DNA from 3 places in the Shewanella inventionis genome. Region 3 is predicted to be linked to each of the others. Evidence: predicted binding sites of a transcription regulator. Region 3 holds the regulator's gene; each other region holds the start of a gene.
What was found. Region 3 encodes sigma-54, which starts transcription at its own class of promoters, with help from an activator protein. Its sites were predicted from a motif close to GTTGGCACGNNNNTNGNNT; they were not measured.
Positions count from the first base shown of each region.

Region 1 (8,361 bases), 130 kb from region 3:
CTAACATTCACAGCATCAACAATCGGGTATTTAGAAGCAATCGCCACCACTGGGCTGCGGTAAACATAGTCGCTAATCACTTCTGGCTCATCTAAGGCCACAAAATAGTCATACCCTAATGATTGGGTCAGTTTAGCTAAGGCATCTGGGCTAAACACCTCTTGAAAACCGATAATGTCTGGTTGACTTTGTTCAATAAAATCACTCAACCAGGCACACTTTTTTTGCCATTGCTTGTCGCTGTAAATGTTTTCAAAGTCATAAAACGCATAAGGCGGTTCAATAAAGTTAAATAAGTTAATGCTCACCACATTAAAGCTAAGCTCTTGGGCTGCAGGTGATGATCCATCGTTTACGTTTAACATATGTTAATCCTAATAAAACCTCATACTAGGATACTGATTTGTGTGATAGAACGCCATGAATAACAAGACTCAGTTTTAGCTCATTAAGCGCTTATATTGGTCTGTTGAGCAAATCAAAAATAAATTGAACCGAATCCCAAAAACTCACGTAAAAATAATCAGTGAATGAATAAAGGTCCATGATTAACCTTCAATACATTCGTTGTCAGTAATTTAGACCCGATTTAACCCTATGCATGAAAGTGTAACCAACCTCCGTAAGACCCTTTGGCTTATCCCTCACCCTGATAAGCCATTTTTTTACGGCGAAATTCACCGAACCCAAACGAAACAATACTGCAGAGGGATCAATGATGTTAGCCTTTAACACTGATAAACTGTGTAAACACACCTTGACCAATAGCGCTATTGTCGCGGTAATCTTGATGAATTCGGCTAATGCGACGAGTGAGGACACTATGTTATTTCATTTTGCAGACAAGAATCACTTTGAACATTGGCAGATCAATAATGACACTGTGATGGGCGGTGTATCACAAAGCCAAATCAAACAGAATCAACAGCAAGAACTGTTGTTTACCGGTAATGTGTCGTTAGACAATAACGGTGGATTCGCATCGACAGAGTTTCGGTTTAAGCATCAAATATCTGCTGCATCAGCACTCACTATTGCAGTTAAAGGTGACGGTAAGGTTTATCAACTGCGTTTAAAAACACCTAAGCTGTCTTATGGTGAAGCCTACGTTGCCAACTTTACTACCCAAGCGGGTATGCTTACCAAGCATACTTTTACAGTAGAGGATTTTACGGTTAGCTTTAGAGGACGAACGGTAAGCAATCCACCAGCATTAAGCTTGATGGATGTTGATCGTGTTGGTTTTCTTGTAGCACAAAAGCAGCAAGGCCCTTTTGCAATTGAGTTACACTCTATTGCATTCGATGCTCAACGCTAATCTTTTAATATGTAAGATAAAAAGGCCAAAAATTGCAATCACCTTATAAAATTAAAGGCATTATTTTCGACTTAGACGGCACGCTAGTTGAGTCGAGTTTAGACTTTAATTTAATACGCCAACAAATCGGCTGCCCAGAAGGTATAGACCTACTTAAATACGTTGATGAATTGAGCTGTCAAACCAGTCAGGCTCGTGCCAACGACATTATTATTGAACATGAATACCAAGACGCGATAACAGCCAAACCGATTAAAGGCATGGCCGAGTTAATTTGCGCGATTGAAGCTGCAAAACTGCCCACAGCCATTGTCACCCGCAACAGTCTTGTGGCCAGCACAATGAAAGTAAAACAAAATGCTATCGCCATTGACCACGTATTAACCAGAGAAGACTACCCGGCAAAACCTGCACCAGATGCACTATTAGCAATTGCAAACCAATGGCAAATTGCCCCTGAGCACATTATGTATGTCGGTGATTATTTATATGACATTCAAGCCGCCAATAATGCCGGCATGATTGCCTGTTTAATTACACACGGTGTTGAAAGCCGCTATCAAGACCTTGCCGACATTGTGATTGATGAGCTCAACCAATTACTGCCATTTATCCAGTAATCTGGTGCTAACGTCGTAGCCAAATAGAGAACCGCATGAATCGAATTCACCCTAAGAAATTACTTCACAGCAAATGGACTAAAGTTGAGGTGGTTAATAAGCTTAAGCACTTTAGCGTTACCAAAGTGGAATATGATGAGCAACAAAATGTGATTGAATGCATTATTCGCGCAGAAATGAATAACGCTGAATTTGCTATCGAATGGCGCGATTTAAAAGATCCACAGCAATGGAAAATAGGCTGGCAATAAAAAGTGACTCGCCATGAGTCACTTTTTTAAGCCCAAAGCCTACATAGTTAATATTGGCTTATTTAACATTCTTTTATCTAATATTGAATACTGAACCTTCAATTCTAAATTGAAGAGTCTCTAAGCCCCAGTCAGATAGCATAACATCACCTATGCGCAAGCTATCGCCTTCACTGCTACAACCCCACATTTTAGCGCATGTTTGCCCAGGGATATTTGAGCCAGTGCCTTTTGATGTGTCTGGGATCATATGATTCAATTGAGCGATGTGAGAGCCAAACATGTTCTCAAACGTATCCATCGTCACATCTAGCGTTTCCATTTCACCTTCTGGGAACACTACCGCCGCAGTTTGTTCAGCTGCCCCTCCCTGCTTAGGTGATAACGTCACTACATCTTTTGCAATTAATGCATACAATTGCGTTAGAGGCAGATCTTTCGTTTTTTCATGCAGATAAAGTTGTTGACCAAAATCTCTAGCAGCATAATTTTTTTCTTCGTAAGCTCGTGCAAGATATTGGTCTGCCTTGCCCATATCCTCTTCGACAATACCACCACCTAAATACATCTTACCCAATAAGTATGATGATTGAGCATGGCCCAATTTTGAGGCATATTCTAAAAATTCGATACCTTCGTCGACATCTTTAAGGTGAGTGTCTTGCAAATACAAGACTCCAGCTTTGTATTTAGCATCCAATACAAATTTACCTGCACGACGATACCATTTTAATGCCATGTCTAAATCTTTATCAGTACCATATCCGGCATAATAAAACTCACCTAACATTGCCATTGCCGATGAATGACCACGTTTAGTCAAAATGCGGTAGGCTTTAAAGTATTCAACACATTCCGCTGTTTGACATTCAGGCAACTGGCTGGCCTCACCTTTGTATGGCACAAAAATAAGCAGACTCGCGATTAAGCTAAAAATAATTGTTTTATAGTGCATTTTGCTAATTCCTTTTAGTTAACGATTTTCTACTATCAGCGCCAAAGCTTACGTTGTCCATAGTATAAAAGGGTTAAAAAACAACCTACGAATACCCAAATGCAACAATACATTAACACTACGCCAGTGTTTATCTAGGTTTGCTTAGATTGGTTCAACGTTTAAAAATTTCAAATTAGCTAGCCTTAAAAGTCGCTTCAAAAATACATCACAAGCCAACAATTACAGTCTTTTTGACACGAAACAGTCATAATGACACACAAAAAGAATGTCTTAATGACACACCAACAACAAGCCGACACAAAAAATTAATATTTAAAATCAGCACGTTAAATAAAAATAAAAAGTTGGCACGTCTTGTGTAATGTCAGGTTATCTGTATCAAAATGACTTTGTGCTAAGAGGACTTATGAGCAAAAACAAACTCACCGGCATTGCACTGCTAATCGTGCTAGTCGCTTCTTTTACTGTGTTACTCAGTTTAGGAAGTGGCATCTATCGAGAAAAACCACCCATTCCAACAGCCTTTACTGACACTAATGGCCAACCTATTTTTACTCAACACGATATTGAACAAGGCCAGTTAGTATGGCGCTCAATGGGCGGACATCAACTAGGCTCAATTTGGGGTCATGGCTCATACGTGGCACCCGACTGGACTGCAGACTGGTTACATCGTGAAGCACAAGCCTGGCTGTCTATTACGGCAAAAGAACGTTTTAACCGCGATTTTGCTGATCTTGATACTGAGCAACAAGCGGGGTTAGAAAAAGCCCTTAGAAATGATATTCGTCATAATACGGTGATAAAAGGGGCTGAAGACAAGACCTATGTTGCACTGTCAAATACGCGTATTGCCGCCATTAACCAGGTGATGCAACATTATTTGTCATTATTTGGTGACGACCCAGAATTAAGCTCACTGCGTGAACAATACGCCATGAAAGAAGGCACGATAACCGATGCCGAACATCGTGAGTTATTAAATGCTTTCCTATTCTGGGGCGCATGGGCCGCGGTAACTGAGCGCCCAGGTTATGATTACACCTACACCAACAACTGGCCGTACGACCCACAAATTGGCAATTTACCCACCTCAGACAATATCGTGTGGTCAATATTAAGTGTTATCACCCTGATTTTAGGTGTAGGGATGCTGATTTGGCATCACGCCAGCTGTAAAGAAGAGTCGTTACCTGAACCCGCGAAAGAAGATCCGTTATTTCACACTAAACCAACTGCATCGCAAAAAGCAGTAGGCAAATACTTTATTACCGCTATTGGTCTGTTTTTACTTCAAATATTATTGGGAGGCGTGACCGCGCATTACGCAGTAGAAGGCCAGGAGTTTTACGGCATCGCCATCTCTGAAATCTTACCTTATTCGGTTACGCGTACCTGGCACACCCAGCTAGCCGTATTTTGGATTGCCACTGCATGGTTAGGGACAGGGCTTTATATTGCACCAGCATTATCTGGTTATGAGCCGAAGTATCAACGCCTTGGCGTTAATGTGTTGTGGGTGGCTTTAGTTATTGTCGTTCTAGGCTCTATGGCGGGTGAATGGTTAGGCGTCCAGCAGTATTTTGATCTCGACATGAACTTCTTATTTGGACATCAAGGCTACGAATACATTGATTTAGGCCGTGTGTGGCAAATCCTATTACTGGGTGGTTTATTAATTTGGCTTGCATTAGTTACGGCTTCAATGCGTCCGGCACTTAAAGTCAGTAACGACATGCAACCGGTTATTTGGGTGCTGTATGCCTCATGTGTTGCTATTGGTTTGTTTTATGGTGCAGGCCTATTTATGGGCAAACACTCAAACCTTGCAATTGCAGAGTATTGGCGCTGGTGGGTTGTGCATTTGTGGGTAGAAGGCTTCTTTGAAACCTTTGCCACCTCGGTTATTGCATTAATGCTAGTTCGCTTAGGCTTAATCCGTGCACGCAGTGCCAACGGTGCAGTATTGTTTTCTACGGTTATCTTTTTAACCGGTGGCTTAATCGGTACCCTGCACCACTTGTACTTTACTGGCACTCAAACCTCTGTGATTGCATGGGGCGCGATATTCTCGGCCCTTGAAGTGGTGCCTTTAGCCCTCATTGGCTTTGAAGCAATGGAGACCTATCGCTTACGTAAAGCCAGCCCTTGGATGGAGCGTTATCACTGGGCCATTATGTTTTTTGTTGCCACCTCATTTTGGAATTTAGTAGGTGCTGGGGTATTAGGGTTCCTAATCAACCCACCAATCTCGCTGTACTTTATTCAAGGCTTAAACACGACGGCTACCCATGCTCACGCTGCATTTATGGGAGTATACGGCATGCTCGGCATGGGGCTGATGCTATTCTGCTTACGTGGATTAACTGGCAACATGCAATGGAACCATAAATACCTTAAAGGGGCATTTTGGACGTTAAACCTTGGCCTTGCTGCGATGGTCTTTATGTCGCTATTGCCTGTAGGTATTGTACAGTTCTTTGCCGCTATCGATCACGGTTACTGGTATGCGCGCTCACCTGCGGTTATTCACAGTGAGTTAGTTGAAAACCTCGTATGGATGAGAATGTTCGGCGACATTATCTTTAGTGTTGGTGGATTATTGATGGCAGCGTTTTTATTTGATTTGATCAAAAAAGCCATTAGTAGCAAGAGCGCTAAAGCGAAGCAAACCGTCGCATTGGCATAACACTATAACCGAGTAATTAACTCACAAAAGGGCCCTTTTATGAACATAGCGGCCCTTTTGTGATCATGATAACTACGCAACCCTTGTTGTTATTTTTACACTTGTCATAATGACAAGTATGTAGTTCATCTCGGAGTTTGCCATGGCATTGAGTCAGACAGATTTAACTCGTATCGCGCTTGATATCACTGCAAATTTATCAACTCACGATCGATTTTCACGTTTATTAACCACGCTCAGAGACACTCTCGAATGTGATGCCGCTGCGTTATTGTCGTTTCAGGGCCATCAATTTACCCCATTAGCCATTGATGGTTTAAGCGCAGACGTACTGGGTAGACGTTTTATTATCAATGAACACCCAAGGCTTGAGGCCATTGCGCGGGCCGGTGATGTGGTGCGCTTTCCTGCCGACAGCCAATTACCCGACCCTTATGATGGATTAATCCCTAATGTGGATGGTGATTTAAAAGTACACGCCTGTGTGGGGTTACCACTCTTTGCTAACGATCAACTGATTGGAGCATTAACTATTGATGCCCTTGACCCCAATAAATTTGATCATTTTACCAATCATGAATTGCGCAGCATAAGCGCCATAACCGCCGCCTCACTTAATAATGCTTTACTGATTGATAAACTTGAAAAACAAGCCAATAACTTTGCTCTTATCAACAATAAAACCAAGGGGCAACTCGATACTGCCACTGAGATTATCGGCCAGGACGATGCATTTTTAGCATTACTCAATGAAGTCAATGTTGTCGCTGCAACTGAACTAAACGTATTGATTTTAGGCGAAACGGGTACAGGCAAAGAACTCATCGCCAAAACCGTACACCAACACTCACCCCGCGCAGATAAACCATTGGTGTATTTAAACTGCGCCGCATTGGCAGAGTCAGTTGCCGAAAGCGAATTATTTGGCCATGTAAAAGGGGCTTTTACCGGGGCGATTAGCCATCGCAGTGGTAAATTTGAAGTGGCTGATAAAGGCACATTATTCCTAGATGAAATAGGTGAATTGCCGCTTAATTTACAAGCGAAATTACTGCGAGTATTGCAGTACGGTGACTTGCAAAAAGTAGGCGATGACCGCAGCTTAAAAGTCGATGTACGCATCATTGCTGCCACCAACAAAGATCTAAAAAGCGAAATACTCGCAGGTCGCTTTAGGGCCGACTTATATCATCGTTTAAGTGTGTTTCCCGTTGTGGTACCAGCGCTTCGAGAGCGACCTAAAGACATTCATTTGTTGGCCGGCTTTTTTATTGAGCGCTATCGCCAACAATTACAGCTAAATCATTTAGGATTATGTAGTGACGCCTTAGCATTACTCAATCAGTACGATTGGCCAGGAAACATTCGTGAGCTTGAACATGCCATTCATCGCGCGGCAGTACTCGCAAAATCAGCGGGCATACGAGATGGTATGTGCACCATACAAGCGCATCATTTTGAATTTGCTCCCCAGGGCGAAAATCACTTACCGCCAACACCCCAAAACACGATTAAACAATCAGCTTCGTCTAAAGCTCAAATGAACTTACGTGATGCAACCGAACAATTTCAAGGCCAATATATCCAACAAATTTTACGCCTTCACAATGGAAATTGGGCCGCAACAGCACGAAGCTTACAACTTGATTCGGGTAACCTGCATCGCCTAGCGAAGCGCCTGGGATTAAAATGACTCAAGTGCAAAAAAATCAGTTGAAATATTAGGCGTAATAAGTGAGGATGCGCGCTATTCAATAGTCAAGCTTTGTAAGATATTGTAGTCTGACTTAAATAACGTCTATTTTTAGGAATGATACCCCCCTTATGATAAATTCGTTACGCACAGCATTCGCCGCCGCGTCTGCAATAATATTAAGCTTTTCAAGCGCTGCTGTTGAATACCGTTTACCGGCCGATGGCAGTAGTTTAGTGGGTGAAAACCAATATTATGTGGTGCCTGAAGAAGGTAAACTAACATTAGAGCAAATTGCTGCAGAATTTCAATTAGGCTTAACAAACCTTATCGAAGCCAATCCTGGTGTTGATCCATTTTTACCAAAACCAGGAAGTACGTTAATTATTCCTCACCAATTAATTTTGCCAGACACCAAGCGTGAAGGCATTGTGATTAACTCTGCCGAAATGCGCCTATATTATTATCCAAAGGGTAAAAATATCGTTGAAGTGTTACCTATTGGTATTGGCCAAATTGGCCGTGACACGCCAGAAAACTGGGTAACCACAGTTCAGCGTAAGCGTGAAAGACCCACCTGGACACCAACTGCCAACACTCGTCGCATTTATGCTGCAAATGGTATTACCCTGCCCGCAGTATGGCCTGCTGGTCCAGACAATCCAATGGGCTTATATGCATTATATGTAGGTAACTTATTTGCTATCCACGGCACAAATGCCACCTTTGGTATTGGTTTACGTGTGAGCTCTGGCTGTATCCGTTTACGCGATGATGATATTAAGCATTTGTTTGAAACTGTGCCGGTTGGTACTCGCGTTGAGTTTTTAAA
Region 1 is NZ_CP082926.1:1,312,224-1,320,584, reverse strand. It holds gene K8B83_RS06085 (endonuclease/exonuclease/phosphatase family protein) at 1-365, opposite strand, end outside; gene K8B83_RS06080 (CIA30 family protein) at 716-1,318, shown strand; gene K8B83_RS06075 (HAD family hydrolase) at 1,351-1,938, shown strand; gene K8B83_RS06070 (TIGR02450 family Trp-rich protein) at 1,974-2,189, shown strand; gene K8B83_RS06065 (tetratricopeptide repeat protein) at 2,263-3,144, opposite strand; gene K8B83_RS06060 (nitric-oxide reductase large subunit) at 3,554-5,836, shown strand; gene norR (nitric oxide reductase transcriptional regulator NorR) at 5,979-7,529, shown strand; gene K8B83_RS06050 (L,D-transpeptidase family protein) at 7,664-8,361, shown strand, end outside.
Region 1: the regulator sigma-54 is predicted to act here: its motif matches at 3,491-3,509, upstream of K8B83_RS06060 (nitric-oxide reductase large subunit).

Region 2 (8,361 bases), 2.3 Mb from region 3:
GACGCAACTTTACCCGTGGCCTTTGTCACCAATGGCGGCAGACCGAATCAAATAGTGACTTACGCAACGGTCAAAACCATGGCTGAAGCCGCATTAACCATTAAAGATTCTGGACCGACCTTGATTATTATTGGTGACGTGGTTGGCGTTGGTCAGCAATTAACTTCGTTACTAAATGATATTGATTTTGCTTCGTCACAGCCACATCAAGAATATGAGGCTTTATATGCCTAAAATTGGCGAGCTAACCTTAACATCAGCCGAAGCATTTGATTTTCGGTTATTAATAAAGGCACTTGGCAAAGGTGAAAAGGGCTCGCGCGCGTTAACTTTTGCAGAGGCTGCTTTATTGATAGAAGGGTTTGCCTCCGGGCATGCCACTCGCGTACAAATGGCCAGTGCCATGATGCTCATGCGAGTGCGCGGTGAAACCGTTGACGAAGTCGCAGGCATGGTTGCCGGATTACGCCGAAGTGTTGTTACTGGCTGGGAGTCACTCACGGTCGATATTGATTGGCCCGTTTATGCCGGTAAACGTGAGCAATTGCCTTGGTTATTGTTGGTGGCAAAACTGCTCGCAAGCCAAGGGATTAGAGTGATGCTACATGGCGATAGCCAGGCATTGCCTCATCGTCGTCATGTTGAATCTTGCATCGATGCATTAAATATTCGTTGTTGCACTTGCCCAAACAGTGCGCAGGATGCATTAAATTCTGATCATATCGTTTATGTTCGTGCTGGGGATTTAGTGCCTGTTTTAGATGATTGCCGCCAATTACATCAAGAACTCGGTTTACGCAGTTTAATTCAATCAGCAGCACGTTGTATTAATCCAACTAATGCACCGATCAGTTTACGCAGTTATTTTCACCCTGGGTTAGATGATTTACATCAGCAAGTATGCGAAACCCTATTTGCACATAAAGATTACTCAGCAGGTCAGATTGCTATTTTTAAAGGGTTGCAAGGTGAAACAGAGATTAACCCTAGAGTGGCGACAGATATCAGAGTTATTAGTGGGCAAGCTAATAAACTTGTGTTGTCGAGTATCACTATCCCAACATTATTAGAAGGTTTTTCTGGTGCAAAAATCGGCCAAGCTGAATTGTCTAGTGAGATCCTTGCGCTGTTATGGCGCGAACAACAATCGTTAAATACAAATATGCTCAGTGAGTTGATGTCATGCACCATGATAGAACAAGCACTGAGTAGCATCACTGCAACGTTAGCGGTTGTCTTGCTGTTACTTAATCAACAATCGAAACATAGACTGGGTTTACAGCAACCTTTTACCGTAGAGCAGGCCATCAGTGTCAGTCAACAATGCTGGCAAAATCGTTTTAGTTCTGTAAATAGTCCATTGGCTAATTGGCACAACAAGGAGTAGCAATGCGTAGCTTAATTTTGTGTGATCCCAGTTTTTCAGTTGTGCCGGTAGTCGATTGCGAAATGGTGCAATATCAGGCTTGTTTGGCCGCATTTGGACACGTCACTGTATTGGCTTCAATTAGTCAGGTTGAGCAACGGCTTCACCAGCAGCAGTTTGATACGTTACTGATACTGACTGACAAATTACATAGCCAAATTCAGGGGTTAATTCAACGCACTTTAGCCAGCAACCCCATGGTGATTATCGTCAATGCTAAATCCTGGGAACAAACAGTGTTGTCTGAATTACTCGATTGTGGACGCATTACTTTTATTCCTGACATGTTAACTGTTAACCGCTTAACGAGCGTGATCAGTTTGGCTCAAATTCGTTTTAATGCCGCCAGTAAAACGCTTGCAGAATTTAAAAAGCTGGATGATGAAATTCGCAGCATTAAATTACTCAGCCAGGCTAAATTGATCTTGATGCAGCAAGGGTTTGATGAAGCTAAAGCCCACCAAATTATTCAACAACAAGCCATGCAAAAAGGCCTATCGTTGGCACAAATGTCTTCTCAAATTATTGCGGTTGTCAATCAATCTAAGCGTGATTGCGCTGAACCGATCAATCATGGTGCGCCCCATGTTGGTGCGGTTGTGTCTAAGGTGAACATCAACTCGACTAACCATAAAGGTTGTTAAGTATTAAATTGTTTAAAATCAGATGTTTATTTTGCTATGTCTGTTGGCATAAAGTCTGCAATATCACAGTATGTTACTGCGCATAGATAATGGTTGATTAACCAAAGTGTGTAACCAGTAAAATTAAAAATTCGGGATTGTAACTGGCAATGGCGCCAACTCTTTAATTGGAGTTGGCGCCATTTTGTTTTTACGGTCTCAGGCATGAAGGAGTAGGAAATGACAATCTCAAAACCCAAATTAGTGGTCGTCGGTAATGGCATGGTAGGTCATCACTTTGTTGAGCAACTGTGTAGTTTAGGGCTCAATAAAACATTTGAAGTGCATGTATTTGGTGAAGAGCCTCGTCCCGCTTATGACCGAGTGCAATTGTCTAAATATTTTGAAACAGGCAGCGCTGAGCCACTCATGCTAACAAGCGCAAAGGACTATCAAGATTGGGGGATCACGCTTCACCTAAATACGCCAATCGCGTCTGTTGATATTGCCGCTAAAACCGTTACGAGTGCTCAAGGTGACAGTTATTCATATAACCGCTTGGTATTAGCTACTGGCTCCTATCCATTTGTGCCACCTATTCAGGGTAACGATAGGGCGCAATGTTTGGTGTATCGCACCATTGAAGATCTCGAGGCCATTCAAGCTGCGGCGCAAAATAGCCAAGTTGGTGTGGTTGTCGGCGGTGGATTATTGGGTTTAGAAGCTGCAAATGCCATGATGCAATTAGGGGTAAAAACGCATGTTGTTGAATTTGCCCCACAATTGATGCCCGTTCAGCTAAATGACAGAGCCGGTGAGTTACTTTGCAGTAAAATTGAACAGCTTGGCGTCAGTGTACACACATCTAAAGCCACGACAGCGATCATTGATGGCGAAACCGCTATTCATCGAATGACCTTTAATGATGACTCGTATCTTGAAACCGACATGATTGTATTTTCGGCCGGTATTCGCCCACAAGATGCACTGGCAAGAGTATCTAATATTAGCATTGGTGAGCGTGGCGGTATTGAAATTGATGATTACTGCTTAACATCAGCTCCAGATGTTTATGCCATTGGTGAATGTGCTTTATGGCAACAAAAAATATTTGGTTTAGTGGCGCCAGGTTATCAAATGGCTCGTGTGGCGGCATCTCACATAGCCTCATCGACCTCAAACGTGCCAAGCCAATCATTTACCGGAGCAGACATGAGCACCAAGCTCAAGCTGTTAGGCGTTGATGTGGCGGCTATTGGTGCTAGCCGTGGGTTTGAACATGCTCAGTTTGTAGAATTATCAGACAATCAAGCTGGTATATACAAAAAGCTTTGGCTTGATGACAGCGGCAAGTTTTTAAAAGGAGCCGTGTTAATTGGCGACAATAGCGATTATAGCCGTTTGCTTGATATGTATTTATCGCAAGATGAGATTGAAGGCTCTGCCGTTGATTTGTTACTGGCTGGGGCTGAAAACGAAGCAGATCTCAAAGATACCTCCATTGTGTGTTCTTGCCATCAAGTGACCAAAGGGGACATTGTTAATGCGGTGAACGCTGGCAGTCATAAAATGGCTGAGATTAAGTCTTGTACTCGTGCCGCTTCTGGTTGTGGTGGTTGTGCGCCTTTAGTGCAAAAGATTATTGACCAAACCTTGCAAGCTGCAGGGCTTGATTTTAATGCCGGAATTTGTGCCCATTTTGACCATGACAGACAAGCGCTTTATCACATTTGCCAGGTCGAAGGCATTAGCGATTTTAATACCTTGATCACCCAGCATGGTAAGCCTTGTGCAAATGGTCTCACTTATGGCTGTGACATTTGTAAACCTGCAGCGGCATCGATTTTTGCCAGTTTACAAAACCAATATGTTTTAAACCAAGATAATGCTCATGTGCAATTGCAAGACACCAACGATGCATATCTAGGTAATATTCAAAAAGACGGTACTTACTCAATTGTGCCGCGAGTGGCTGGCGGTGAAATCACACCGGCCAAATTGATTGCGATGGGACAAATCGCTCAAGAATACGACTTGTATACCAAAATAACCGGTGGGCAACGTATTGATATGTTTGGTGCAACCTTATCGCAATTACCTGAAATTTGGCAAAAACTCATTGATGCAGGCTTTGAAACAGGCCATGCATATGGCAAATCTCTGCGTACCGTAAAGTCTTGTGTAGGCAGTACCTGGTGCCGATATGGTGTACAAGATTCGGTTGGTTTTGCCATCGATTTAGAAAACCGCTACAAGGGATTACGCAGTCCTCACAAATTGAAATTTGCCGTTTCGGGTTGTACTCGTGAATGCGCTGAAGCACAAAGTAAAGATATAGGCGTAATCGCAACCGACAAAGGTTGGAACCTCTATGTTGCCGGTAACGGCGGTATGCGTCCACGCCATGGTGACCTATTTGCCACCGATCTATCAACAGATGAGTTATACCAATACATTGACCGCATTTTAATGTTTTATGTCAAAACGGCAGATAAGTTACAGCGGACATCAACCTGGATGGAGTCGTTAGACGGTGGCTTAGCCTACTTAAAATCGGTTGTGATTGATGATGCACTTGGCATTAATGCCGCACTAGAGCAGCAAATGAACCATATTGTTGCCACCTATCAATGTGAATGGAAAACCAGTCTTGAGAAACCAGAGTTTCTTGCGCGCTTTAATGAGTTTGTGAACCCAAATGAGGCGCCAGGACTTGATACCAATGCCTATCAGCGAGTGCGTGAACAGCGTTTTCCCAATATTAAAGATGCAGGAGCTGGCACCATCGCCATTAAAGACATCACCGAGCAACAAACAACAGCAGATGAGGTAGTAGCATGAGTTGGATTAATGTGTGTGAAGAATCTCGTTTACCTGAAGGAACCGGAGTGGCGGCCTGGGTAGCGGGTAAAGCTGTCGCTATTTTTAACTTAGGCAAAGATGGTTTATATGCCATTGATAATGTTGATCCTGCGACCGGCGTTAGTGTGTTAGCGCGCGGATTAATCTGTGAAATGGACGGTGAACTTTGTGTCGCGTCACCTCTGTATAAGCAACATTACCAATTGAGAACGGGTGTGTGTATTGAGGATAACGCTTTAATTGCCAGTCCTTTTGATATTAAAACCGAACAGGGCCAGGTCCTTGTGTTAGCAAAAGGATAAGGAATATCACTATGAGTGCAGAAAAATTTAACCTGTTTTCATTTAGCGGCAAAATGAAAATTATGCATTTAAGCTGGATGGCATTTTTTATCACGTTTGTGGTGTGGTTTAACGCCGCGCCATTACTTAGTGTGATAGCCGATAGCCTTGGGCTGACAACAGCACAAATTAAAACCTTGTTGATCCTCAATGTGGCATTAACCATTCCAGCCCGAATAGTGATAGGCATGGTGACTGATAAATACGGTCCGCGCATCACCTATTCGGCATTACTCGCTATTTGTTCTATTCCGTGTTTTATGTTTGCCGTTGCTGACAGTTTTGAACAACTGGCTTGGGCGCGTTTTTTGATTGGCTTTATCGGTGCAGGTTTTGTGATTGGTATTCGTATGGTCAGTGAATGGTTTCCTGCCAAAGAGCTCGGCACAGCAGAGGGAATTTATGGTGGTTGGGGCAACTTTGGTTCTGCCGCTGCTGCCTTCACATTACCTGCGGTTGCACTGGCATTTGGTGGCGCAGATGGTTGGCGTTATGCCATTGGTATTACAGGCTTAATGAGCTTAGTATTTGCTTTTGTTTATTATTTTAACGTAACCGATACCCCAAAAGGCTCAACCTATTTTAAACCTAAAAAAGGCGGCGGATTAGAGGTGACCAGCAAAGGCGACTTGGTGTTACTGATTGTGATGAAAGTGCCTATGTATGCCACGTTAGCGTTACTAGGCTGGAAGCTGTCACCATCGGGTGTCAGTATGTTTACTCAAGATGTGACTAATTTGATTTATGCTGGCCTTGTATTGGTGTTTTTAGTTGATTTTTATCAGACCTACCAAGTTAATAAACATTTGTTTTCTATTGAAGTACCTGAGTTTGAACGTTATGAGTTTAAGCAAGTAGCGGTGTTAAATGTGTTGTATTTTACCACGTTTGGATCTGAACTCGCTGTAGTGTCAATGTTGCCGCTGTTTTTTGCTGAAACATTTGCACTGGGTATGGCACAAGCAGGCATGGTGGCATCAAGTTATGCCTTTATGAATCTAATGTCTCGCCCTGGTGGTGGTTGGTTAAGTGATAAGTTTGGTCGTAAAACAACGTTATTGATTTTAACAGCAGGCTTAGCAATAGGGTATTTCTCTGTCGCGCAAATCGACTCTAGTTGGGCCTTACCACTGGCTGTGGTTGTGGTGATGGCATGTTCTTTCTTCGTACAAGGCGGAGAAGGCGCCGTGTTTGCTGCTGTGCCATTAATTAAGCGCCGTTTAACGGGGCAAATTGCAGGTATGACAGGTGCTTACGGTAATGTTGGAGCTGTGTTCTTCTTAACGGTATATTCAATGGTGTCAACGCAAACGTTCTTCTATGTCATTGCGGTAAGTGCCGTATTTGGTTTTGTCACCTTATTCTTTATGAATGAACCTAAGGGCCATATTGCCGAAGTGAATGAAGACGGTGAAGTGACTTTAATTAGCGTTAGCTAAACTGATTACATAGGACATTTATGCCTCTTGAGCCCGAACAGCAGCCAAATTCTTCGCTGCCTTTTGCAACCAGTTTGCAATTGGCGGTGGGGCAAGCATCTGAAAAAGGTCGTAAATCGCAAAATGAAGATGCGATAGGGATCCGTATTCCGAGCGGAGTCTCATTGATGACCAAAGGAATTGTCAGTGTTATTAGCGATGGCGTAAGTACGGCAGAGGGAGGCGCACAAGCCTCGGCTATCAGCGTGAGTAATTTTTTAGCCGATTATTACTCAACCCCAGAAAGCTGGAGCGTGCAAACCTCAAGTGCAAAAGTACTAACTGCATTAAATCGATGGTTGTATGGCTTAGGGCAAGACTACCGCGATGCACGGCGAGGTTTTGTGTGTACGTTCAGTGCCTTGGTTTTTAAATCCTGTACTGTGCACATGTTACATGTGGGAGACTCGCGAATTTACCGCTTTCGCCGCGGTGAGTTAACGCAATTAAGTCATGATCACAGCACAAAAATTAACGCATCACATCAGTATCTTACCCGTGCATTAGGCATGGATGTTAAACTCGATGTAGATTACAAAGCACTGAGTGTAGAGCAAGACGATCTGTATTTATTAACCACAGATGGCATCCACGATCAATTTACCGAGTTTGAATTACAGCAAAAACTCACGACTTTTTGTCAGCTACATCCTCAATTATCAGACTCTTTGTGTGAGCAGTTTTGCCAACTATTAATCAGCAAAGCCTATGATTTAGGTAGTAAAGATAATCTCAGCGCGCAACTCTTATTTGTTGAACAACTTCCAAAGCAAGCAATCGATGATGTGTACTTAAGTTTGTCTCAGCGGCCATTTCCGCCTCCCCTGAGTGTAGGGATGAAACTAGATGGGTACACGGTCACGCATATTATTCATCAGTCGCAACGAAGCCAGGTTTATCGTGTTGTTAATGGGCAAGATCAGGCTTTTTGCATGAAAACCCCCTCTGTAAACTACATTGACGATGCCGCTTATATTGAACGTTTTATGCTTGAAAGTTGGATAGGTCAGCGGATAAACAGTACTCATGTGGTGAAAGTGGTTGAACAACACAAGCCTAAATCAGCACTGTATTATTTGACCGAATATTTATCAGGCGTGAGCTTAGCGCAATGGCTAGTTCAGCACAAAAGGGCTCCGGTAGAAGAGGTTCTGTTACTGCTTAAGCAAATTGAATTAGGTGTAAGGGCATTTCATCGCCGAGAGACACTGCATCAAGATTTAAAGCCAGATAATATTTTTATCACCCGTGATGGCGTGGTTAAAATTATCGATTTTGGTTCTTGCTTTATTAAAGGTGTGGCTGAAATCAGCACCCCTCTGACACGTGACCATATTTTGGGTACTGCAGATTATACCGCGCCAGAAGTGATATTAGGGTATCAAGCTGATGGTCGCGCAGATTTGTTTTCATTGGCGGTCATCGCCTACGAAATGTTGACCGGTGAGTTACCTTTTAATGCTAAATTGGCCAAATGTAATACAAGGCAAGCATTTTTACGCCTGGAGTATGTGAATGCTCATCAGCTTAATCCTATGGTGCCCACCTGGATAGATGCAGCCTTAAAAAAAGCCTTAAACAATGAACCTAATCTTCGTCAAGCTGACACCTGTGAACTTATTCATCAATTA
Region 2 is NZ_CP082926.1:3,437,258-3,445,618, reverse strand. It holds gene cobA (uroporphyrinogen-III C-methyltransferase) at 1-234, shown strand, start outside; gene K8B83_RS15350 (glycosyl transferase) at 227-1,387, shown strand; gene K8B83_RS15345 (ANTAR domain-containing response regulator) at 1,390-2,070, shown strand; gene nirB (nitrite reductase large subunit NirB) at 2,290-4,890, shown strand; gene nirD (nitrite reductase small subunit NirD) at 4,887-5,213, shown strand; gene K8B83_RS15330 (NarK family nitrate/nitrite MFS transporter) at 5,225-6,691, shown strand; gene K8B83_RS15325 (bifunctional protein-serine/threonine kinase/phosphatase) at 6,712-8,361, shown strand, end outside.
Region 2: the regulator sigma-54 is predicted to act here: its motif matches at 2,113-2,131, upstream of nirB (nitrite reductase large subunit NirB).

Region 3 (8,361 bases):
GTAATTGTCCATTAAGCTACAACTATATCCATATAACCAATGCTCATTGCTCATACAATTAATGTGCAATGCTTTCAATTTAGTGAAAATCCAGCGAAAATGCCCGCTAATTACTTACTATTATAGGGATCACATGCTAGTTAATATCTTAATGTTAATTGCAGGCCTTGCAGTGTTAGTTTGGAGTGCTGATAAATTTGTTTACGGCGCAGCGGCATTTGCACGTAATTTAGGTTTACCCCCCATGCTCATTGGATTGACTATTGTCGCAATGGGTAGTTCAGCCCCCGAAATGTTTGTTGCGGCAACTGCGTCAATGGATGGTATGCGCGATACGGCTATTGGCAATGTGTTAGGTTCAAATATTGCTAACATAACATTAATTTTAGGTCTAACCGCCTTACTGGGTGCAATCAGTGTCGGTTCTCAAACCCTTAAACGTGAAATACCTTTAATGTTAGCCGCAACTGTTTTTGCAGGTTATAACCTACATGATGGCTTATTAACTCGTACTGAGGGCATACTGCTCGCGATACTATTTGTTGCAGTAATGGGCTACTTCATTTGGCAAGCCACTGGTAATAAAAGCCCAGACGCAATGGATGAAGAATTGGAATCAGAGATCCCTAAAAACGTCCCAACCTTTCATGCTATCATTTGGATAATTGTTGGTATCATATTGTTACCACTATCAGCAGGTTGGATGGTTGATGGCGCTGTAGGAATTGCAAAATTTTATGGCTTATCAGATTTAGTCATCGGGTTAACCATTATTGCTGTTGGCACCAGTTTGCCAGAACTTGCAGCTTGTATTGCTGGAGTATTGAAAAAAGAAGACGATTTAGCCATCGGCAATATCGTCGGTTCTAATTTATTTAACATTTTAGCGGTACTTGCCATACCAGGGCTGATTGCACCGGGCGTGATCGATGCACAAGCTAGCGGTAGAGATTTCTACATGGCATTAGGTACAAGTACAGCATTAGCCGTTTTAGTGTTATCAACAGGCGCCAAAAAGCAACTAACCCGTTGGCATGGTGTCCTATTATTAGTCACCTTTATTGCGTACCAAATTGCTGTGTTTCAATCCCATTAAGTTGGAGCATAAAGGTTAAGTATTAAACAAAAGAGAGACACGCATGGTAGATCAAACGCAGTTTCGCCTATGGGGCCGCAAGGTCATCGATATCGAGAAAGCAGCACTGGATAATTTATACCAATATGTTGACTCAGTTGAATTTGCTCAAGCCTGTGATCTTATTTTGCAGTGCAAAGGCAAAGTCATTGTTATGGGCATGGGAAAATCTGGCCATATTGGCAATAAAATCTCAGCCACTTTTGCCAGTACAGGAACCCCAGCGTTTTTTGTACACCCAGGCGAAGCCAGTCATGGCGATTTAGGCGCACTCGATAAAAATGACATAGTACTTGCTATCTCTAATTCAGGCGAGTCGAGCGAAATTTTAACCCTACTTCCAGTGATACAACGAATGGGGGTGCCCGTAATTGCCATTACCGGTAAACCTGAGTCTAATATGGCACGGTTAGCCAAAATCCATCTTTGTATTGAAGTAAAAGAAGAAGCTTGCCCACTTGGATTAGCGCCAACCTCCAGCACAACAGCCACCTTGGTTATGGGAGACGCATTAGCAATTACCTTGCTGCAGGCCAAAGGGTTTACCCGTGACGATTTTGCCCTATCTCATCCGGGTGGCGCATTAGGCCGTAAATTGCTATTAAAAGTTGAAGATATTATGCATCTCGGTGAGCGTTTGCCCATCGTAAGCGATGATATCTGCATTACTGAGGCGTTATATGAGATCTCTAAAAAAGGCTTAGGTATGACGGCCATCGTTGATAAATCCAACACCCTAGTGGGTATTTTTACCGATGGAGATTTACGACGCATCATAGATGCTGAAGTCAACTTACGCACCACCCCTATTTCGCAAGTCATGACCAAAAATTGTGTCACCAGTCCAAGCGGCATTTTAGCAGCACAAGCGCTGCAAATTATGGAAGCAAAAAATATTAACGGACTGATTGTCGTAAACCAACATCATCAACCTATCGGCGCACTCAATATGCTCGATATGGTTAAAGCAGGAGTTATTTAACCATGTCAGACACAATGATTCATCAAGGATTTTACGGCCCCATCAGCGACGATATTTGGCAACGTGCTAAAAAAATCAAACTGCTGATTTGCGATGTAGACGGCGTTTTTTCTGACGGCAGAATTTATTTAAGTAATGCAGGCGAAGAATTAAAAGCATTCCACACTCGTGATGGTTACGGCGTACGCTCCGCACTCACCAGCGGTATTCATGTTGCCGTGATCACAGGTCGTAAATCCAAAATTGTTGAAACCCGCATGACAGCTTTGGGTGTGCAACATATCTATCAGGGTATTGATAATAAATTTGAGCCATTTGAAGCATTATTGTCTTTATATAATGTCACGCCCGACGAAGTGGCCTACATTGGTGACGACATGGTTGATTTGCCAGTAATGAAAGCGGTGGGTCTTGCTGTTTGTGTTGCAGATGGTCACCCCTTTGTAAAACAACATTGCCATATGACCACCAGTATCAATGGTGGCCATGGCGCTCTGCGTGAGCTCACCGATCTACTCCTCCTCAGCCAAGACAAATTTGCTGGCGCCCATGGTATGAGTATATGAACAGAGTCACCATAGGGATTACTGCTTTTTTTGGCCTTGCACTTGCGCTGTACTGGCAAACACAAGTGAAACGTAGCGAAATGGATGCGATTCAAGTTGTGGGTGTCGAACGCCCAGACTTTATCGCTGATGACCTTAAAACGACCGAATTCAACGCGCAAGGTTTTATAGAAAGTAAAGTGACTGCAAAACACATGGAACACTACGCTTCGAGTGACATCACCCATTTTACAGAGCCAGTTTATTTAATTTACCCAGAAAATGGCAAAGCCCAATGGCAACTCAGCGCAGATAGAGGTCAATTAAATAAACAAACCAATCAGGTCAGCTTAGAAAATAATGTTATTATCGACGCCATAGATATCGAAGAGCCTTTACAGTCATTAACAACGCAAGCTGTCGCCCTTGATTTATCAACCATGATAGGCAGTTCACAAGATATGGTGTATATCAAAGGTAAAGGGTTTATGATTCAAGGTTTAGGCCTACATGCTGACTTGAATTCGCAAAAATTATCGCTACTAAGCCAAGTAGAAGGAACATATGAGTCACAATAAACGACATCGCGCCAATGCCGCTGTGCTATTGAGTGGTTTACTTTGTATGCTGAGCATGCCAGTAATGGCCAAACAAGGTGATCTAAAGCAAGAGCTAAAAATTGCTGCGGTGAGCCAGTCTGCCGACATTAAAAACAATCAAATCGTCTTTAACGGCCCAGTTACTGTTGTGCAAGGTACAATTAACATTAATGCCGATGAGCTACGCGCTTTTACACCAGAAAATAGCGCGTCAAAACGCCTAATCGCCACAGGCAAACCAGCAACGTTTTCTCAAGAATTAGATGATGGCAAAATCGGTACAGCCAGTGCTAACGAAATCAGCTATGACCTTGCCACAACCACGCTAACCCTAACCGGTAATGCTAAACTCGACCAAGCTGGCAGCCAGGTAACGGGCAACCTGATTAAATACAATATTAAAGCCCAGGAGCTCATCGCTGAAAGCACGGGTAAAGGCCAAGATCGTGTTATCACCATTATTCAGCCTGAAAACTTCCAAGACGAGTCAGCACCTAAACAAAAGCTGCCCGAGATCCCAGTTAACAAGCAGATTAAACCATGACCCAAATTACCCTAACCGCTGAAAACTTAGCCAAAAGCTACAAAGCTCGCCAAGTCGTAAAAGACGTAAGCTTAACTGTTAAAACGGGGCAAATAGTAGGTTTATTGGGCCCAAATGGCGCCGGTAAGACAACAACGTTTTATATGGTTGTTGGATTAGTTAAAAGCGATAAAGGCCGTATTTTAATCGATAACGATGATCTAACATCAGATCCAATGCACCTAAGAGCCCGCAAAGGTATTGGCTATTTACCGCAAGAAGCCAGTATTTTTCGTAAACTCACCGTGCATGACAATATCATGGCCGTGTTACAAACGCGCAAAGAACTCAGTAATGATGAGCGCATTGAGCAGCTTCAACACCTTCTTGAAGAGTTTCACATTACCCATATTCGCGACAGCCAGGGTATGTCGTTATCGGGTGGTGAGCGTCGGCGTGTAGAGATTGCCCGAGCATTGGCTGCCAACCCCAAATTTATTTTACTTGATGAGCCCTTTGCCGGTGTTGACCCTATCTCTGTTATCGACATTAAAAAAATTATTCAACAGCTTAAAAGCCGTGGTTTAGGGGTACTTATCACCGACCATAATGTGCGCGAAACACTTGACGTATGCGAGAGAGCTTACATTGTAAGTCAAGGAAATTTAATTGCAGAAGGCACACCTGATGAGATCTTGAGCAATCAACAAGTTCGAGCTGTGTACTTAGGTGAACAATTCAAGCTATAGTTAAGTGATAAGTCTTTTAACCTATCTAATTCATTGCGTTGAACGATACCGAAATAGCGTTATATGACACCGACGTATGTGGCAATCCACTACAGTTATCGAAATTATTATTTTTATGGAAATCATCTAGGGATAAGCGGTAAATGAAAGCGTCACTCCAACTTAAAATGGGTCAACACCTAACTATGACCCCTCAATTGCAGCAAGCCATTCGCTTGCTGCAATTATCTTCATTGGAGCTACAGCAAGAAATCCAACAAGCATTGGACTCAAACCCACTGCTTGAAATAGAAGATGAATTTTCTCAAGCCAAAGATCCATTAAAAGAAAGCCGAGATCAATCAGACACCGACTTCAGTGACAATAGCAATGTCAGTGTAGAAAAAGACACTTCAACCGTCGACACCACTGAATCTATCAGTAAAGAAACCATGGACGATCTCCCCATGGATACCACATGGGATGAAGTCTACACCGCATCACCCATGTCTGGTTCAGGCAGCGCCAGCATGCGTGACGACGATATGCCTTTTCAGGGTGAAACCACCGAAGGGTTATATGAACATTTAGAGTGGCAAAAAAACTTAACCCCGTTTTCAGACACCGACCTTGCCATTGCAACAGCCATCATTGATGCCATCGATGAACGCGGCTATCTCACCCAAAGTACAGAAGAAATACTAGAAGCAATGGGCGATGAAAGCATTGAACTTGACGAGGTACAAGCGGTACTGAAGCGGATCCAACATTTTGATCCCGTAGGTGTAGCTGCGCGCGATCTCAGTGAATGCCTACTCATTCAGCTAGCTCAATATGCCGACTCAACCCCACATATTGATAATGCGCGCATGCTTATCAAAGACTATTTAGATTTGATTGCTGGCCGCGATTTTAGGTTATTAATGCGTAAAACTCGTCTAAAAGAAGATGAACTACGCGATGCGATTACCCTCATTCAGTCACTTAATCCTCGTCCAGGGTTATTGATTACCGCAACTGAAGATGAATATGTCATCCCTGATGTCACCGTGTTTAAAAAGAACGGTCGTTGGGTTGTTGAATTAAATCCAGACAATATGCCCAAAATTGGTGTTAATCAACAATATGCGGCCATGGCACGTAGCAGCAAAAACCCGTCAGATACCCAATTTATTCGTGGGCATTTGCAAGAAGCAAAATGGTTTATCAAAAGCCTTGAAAGCCGAAATGATACCCTATTAAAAGTAGCCAATTGTATTGTGCAATTCCAACAAGGGTTTTTCGAATACGGCGAAGAAGCCATGAAACCCATGGTACTAAACGACATTGCAGAAGCAGTCGAAATGCACGAGTCGACCATTTCGCGTGTCACGACACAAAAATACATGCACACCCCACGAGGGTTATTTGAACTAAAATACTTTTTCTCCAGCCATGTCAGTACTGACGATGGTGGAGAGTGCTCATCAACAGCAATCCGCGCCTTTATTAAGAAGCTGGTCGCTGCAGAAAACCAGAAAAAACCACTTAGCGACAGCAAAATGGCAGAACTTCTGGCAGAACAGGGCATAAACGTTGCTCGTCGTACGATTGCAAAATACCGTGAGGCAATGCTAATCCCGCCCTCAAACCAACGTAAGAGTCTATAATTTTACTCAACAATGGAGATGTGTAATGCAAATCAATCTATCTGGGCATCATGTTGAAATAACCGAATCTTTACGAGAGTACGTTCAGGAAAAATTTTCAAAGCTTGAACGGCACTTCGATCAGATCAATAATGTTCACGTTGTGCTCAACGTAGAAAAGTTACAACAAAAAGCAGAAGCAAAAATCAGCCTAAAAGGCGGAGAAATTTTTGCCATGTCAGAACATACCGACATGTATGCAGCAATAGACGCCCTGATAGACAAGCTCGATCGTCAGGTAATTAAACACAAAGAGAAGTATACAAAACACTAACGATGGAACTTTGTACCATCCTGCAGCCGGAATGCACCACCTGTGCCACACCGGGCAGTAAGAAAAAGGTACTGGAACTTATCAGCGATATCGTCGCTGCCCAGTACCCGACCCTATCTTCGCAAGAGGTTTTTGAAAGTCTCCTCGCGCGGGAAAAAATGGGTAGCACAGGTATAGGCAATGGTATCGCGATACCTCATGGCCGATTGACAACAATCGATCACCCTATTGGCATTTTTATAAAATGTGAAGAGCCAATCCAGTTTGATGCTATCGATAAACAGCCTGTAGATATACTGTTTGCTTTGTTAGTGCCAGCCGATCAGTGCCAGCAACATTTAAGTACCTTGTCATCAATGGCGCAAAAGCTCAGCGACAAACAAGTACTAAAACAGCTTCGTAAAATCCACGACTCAACTGAACTCTATCAGGTAATCACCGCATGAAACTCGTCATCGTATCTGGGCGGTCTGGCTCAGGTAAATCTGTCGCCTTAAGAGTGCTAGAAGATTTAGGTTATTACTGTGTTGATAATCTCCCGTTGCCACTTATCGGCACGTTACTGGCGCAATTAAAAGGCAGTAATGACTTGGTGGCCATCAGTGTCGATGTTCGTAATATTGCTGAACAAGGCAAAGTGTTACAAGAGCAGCTGGCGATGCTACAACCTGATACCGAGATAACCAGTTTCTTTTTAAACTCCAGCGACAAAGTTTTACTTAAACGTTACAGTGAAACTCGCCGATTACACCCGCTATCAAAGAATCAAATTTCGCTTCAAGAAGCCATCAAGTTAGAAGGCCGCTTATTAGAACCTATCGCCAAAATTGTCGATCACTATGTTGATACATCTGCATTAAATATTTACGAGCTTAGTGACCAAGTAAGACAAATATTGCTTGGCAGTGTAGATAAAGAATTAGTGATTAATTTTGAGTCCTTTGGTTTTAAGCATGGTATGCCCACCGAGGCTGACTTTATGTTTGACGTGCGCTTTTTACCCAACCCACACTGGGAAATTGAACTAAGGCCTTTTACAGGTCTTGATGAGCCAGTACAAGAGTTTCTTGGACGTCAGCCGTTAGTTAATAAGTTTATTTGGCAAATCGAAAATTTATTCGAGACCTGGATGCCACACCTAGAGCGAAATAATCGCAGCTACTTAACGATTGCAATTGGCTGTACAGGCGGGCAACATAGGTCAGTTTATATTACCGATCAACTGGCAAAACGGTTCAGGCAAGGCAGTAAGCACACTGTTAATGCACGCCATAGAGAGCTAAATATTAACGAAAATAACCCTTAGCCCTCGCGGAGCAGCAACAATGTTAGAACGCCAAGTCACTATCTCAAATAAATTGGGTTTACATGCTCGTGCAGCGACAAAACTGGCCATGTTGGCCGCAGACTTCAACGCCCAAATCACATTAATCCAGGCAGATAAACAAGCCAGTGCAGCCAGTGTACTCGGGTTACTTATGCTAGAAAGCGGAATAGGTAAAATGATCACAGTGACAGCCACAGGCCCAGACGCAGAAGCCGCTTTAGACGCTGTGTGCAACCTAATTAACGACAAGTTCGACGAATGTTGCTAAAGCCAAACGCTAAAACCATTAAGTGCTTATTGCGTGGTAAGTTTAACCTCATGATATATAAGGTTAGTATGATTAACTTAATAAAGCCTGTGGTATAAATAAACAAAGATCTTTTATGTTAAGCGGGTTCCAATTCGCACATCTTATACCATCAGGCTAAATAAGTGATCAGAGATGGCGTAGGGAAAATCGCTTAGAATAAGGCATAATTTGCAGCTAGTTAGTTGTTCTACCTTCAAAATTTCTAACGACGCTATAAGCGATGTTAACCAGTAAGAATGATCACACTCTT
Region 3 is NZ_CP082926.1:1,185,341-1,193,701, reverse strand. It holds gene K8B83_RS05485 (calcium/sodium antiporter) at 134-1,096, shown strand; gene K8B83_RS05480 (KpsF/GutQ family sugar-phosphate isomerase) at 1,140-2,117, shown strand; gene kdsC (3-deoxy-manno-octulosonate-8-phosphatase KdsC) at 2,132-2,683, shown strand; gene lptC (LPS export ABC transporter periplasmic protein LptC) at 2,680-3,240, shown strand; gene lptA (lipopolysaccharide transport periplasmic protein LptA) at 3,227-3,805, shown strand; gene lptB (LPS export ABC transporter ATP-binding protein) at 3,802-4,533, shown strand; gene K8B83_RS05455 (RNA polymerase factor sigma-54) at 4,677-6,161, shown strand; gene hpf (ribosome hibernation promoting factor) at 6,187-6,474, shown strand; gene ptsN (PTS IIA-like nitrogen regulatory protein PtsN) at 6,477-6,920, shown strand; gene rapZ (RNase adapter RapZ) at 6,917-7,780, shown strand; gene K8B83_RS05435 (HPr family phosphocarrier protein) at 7,800-8,069, shown strand.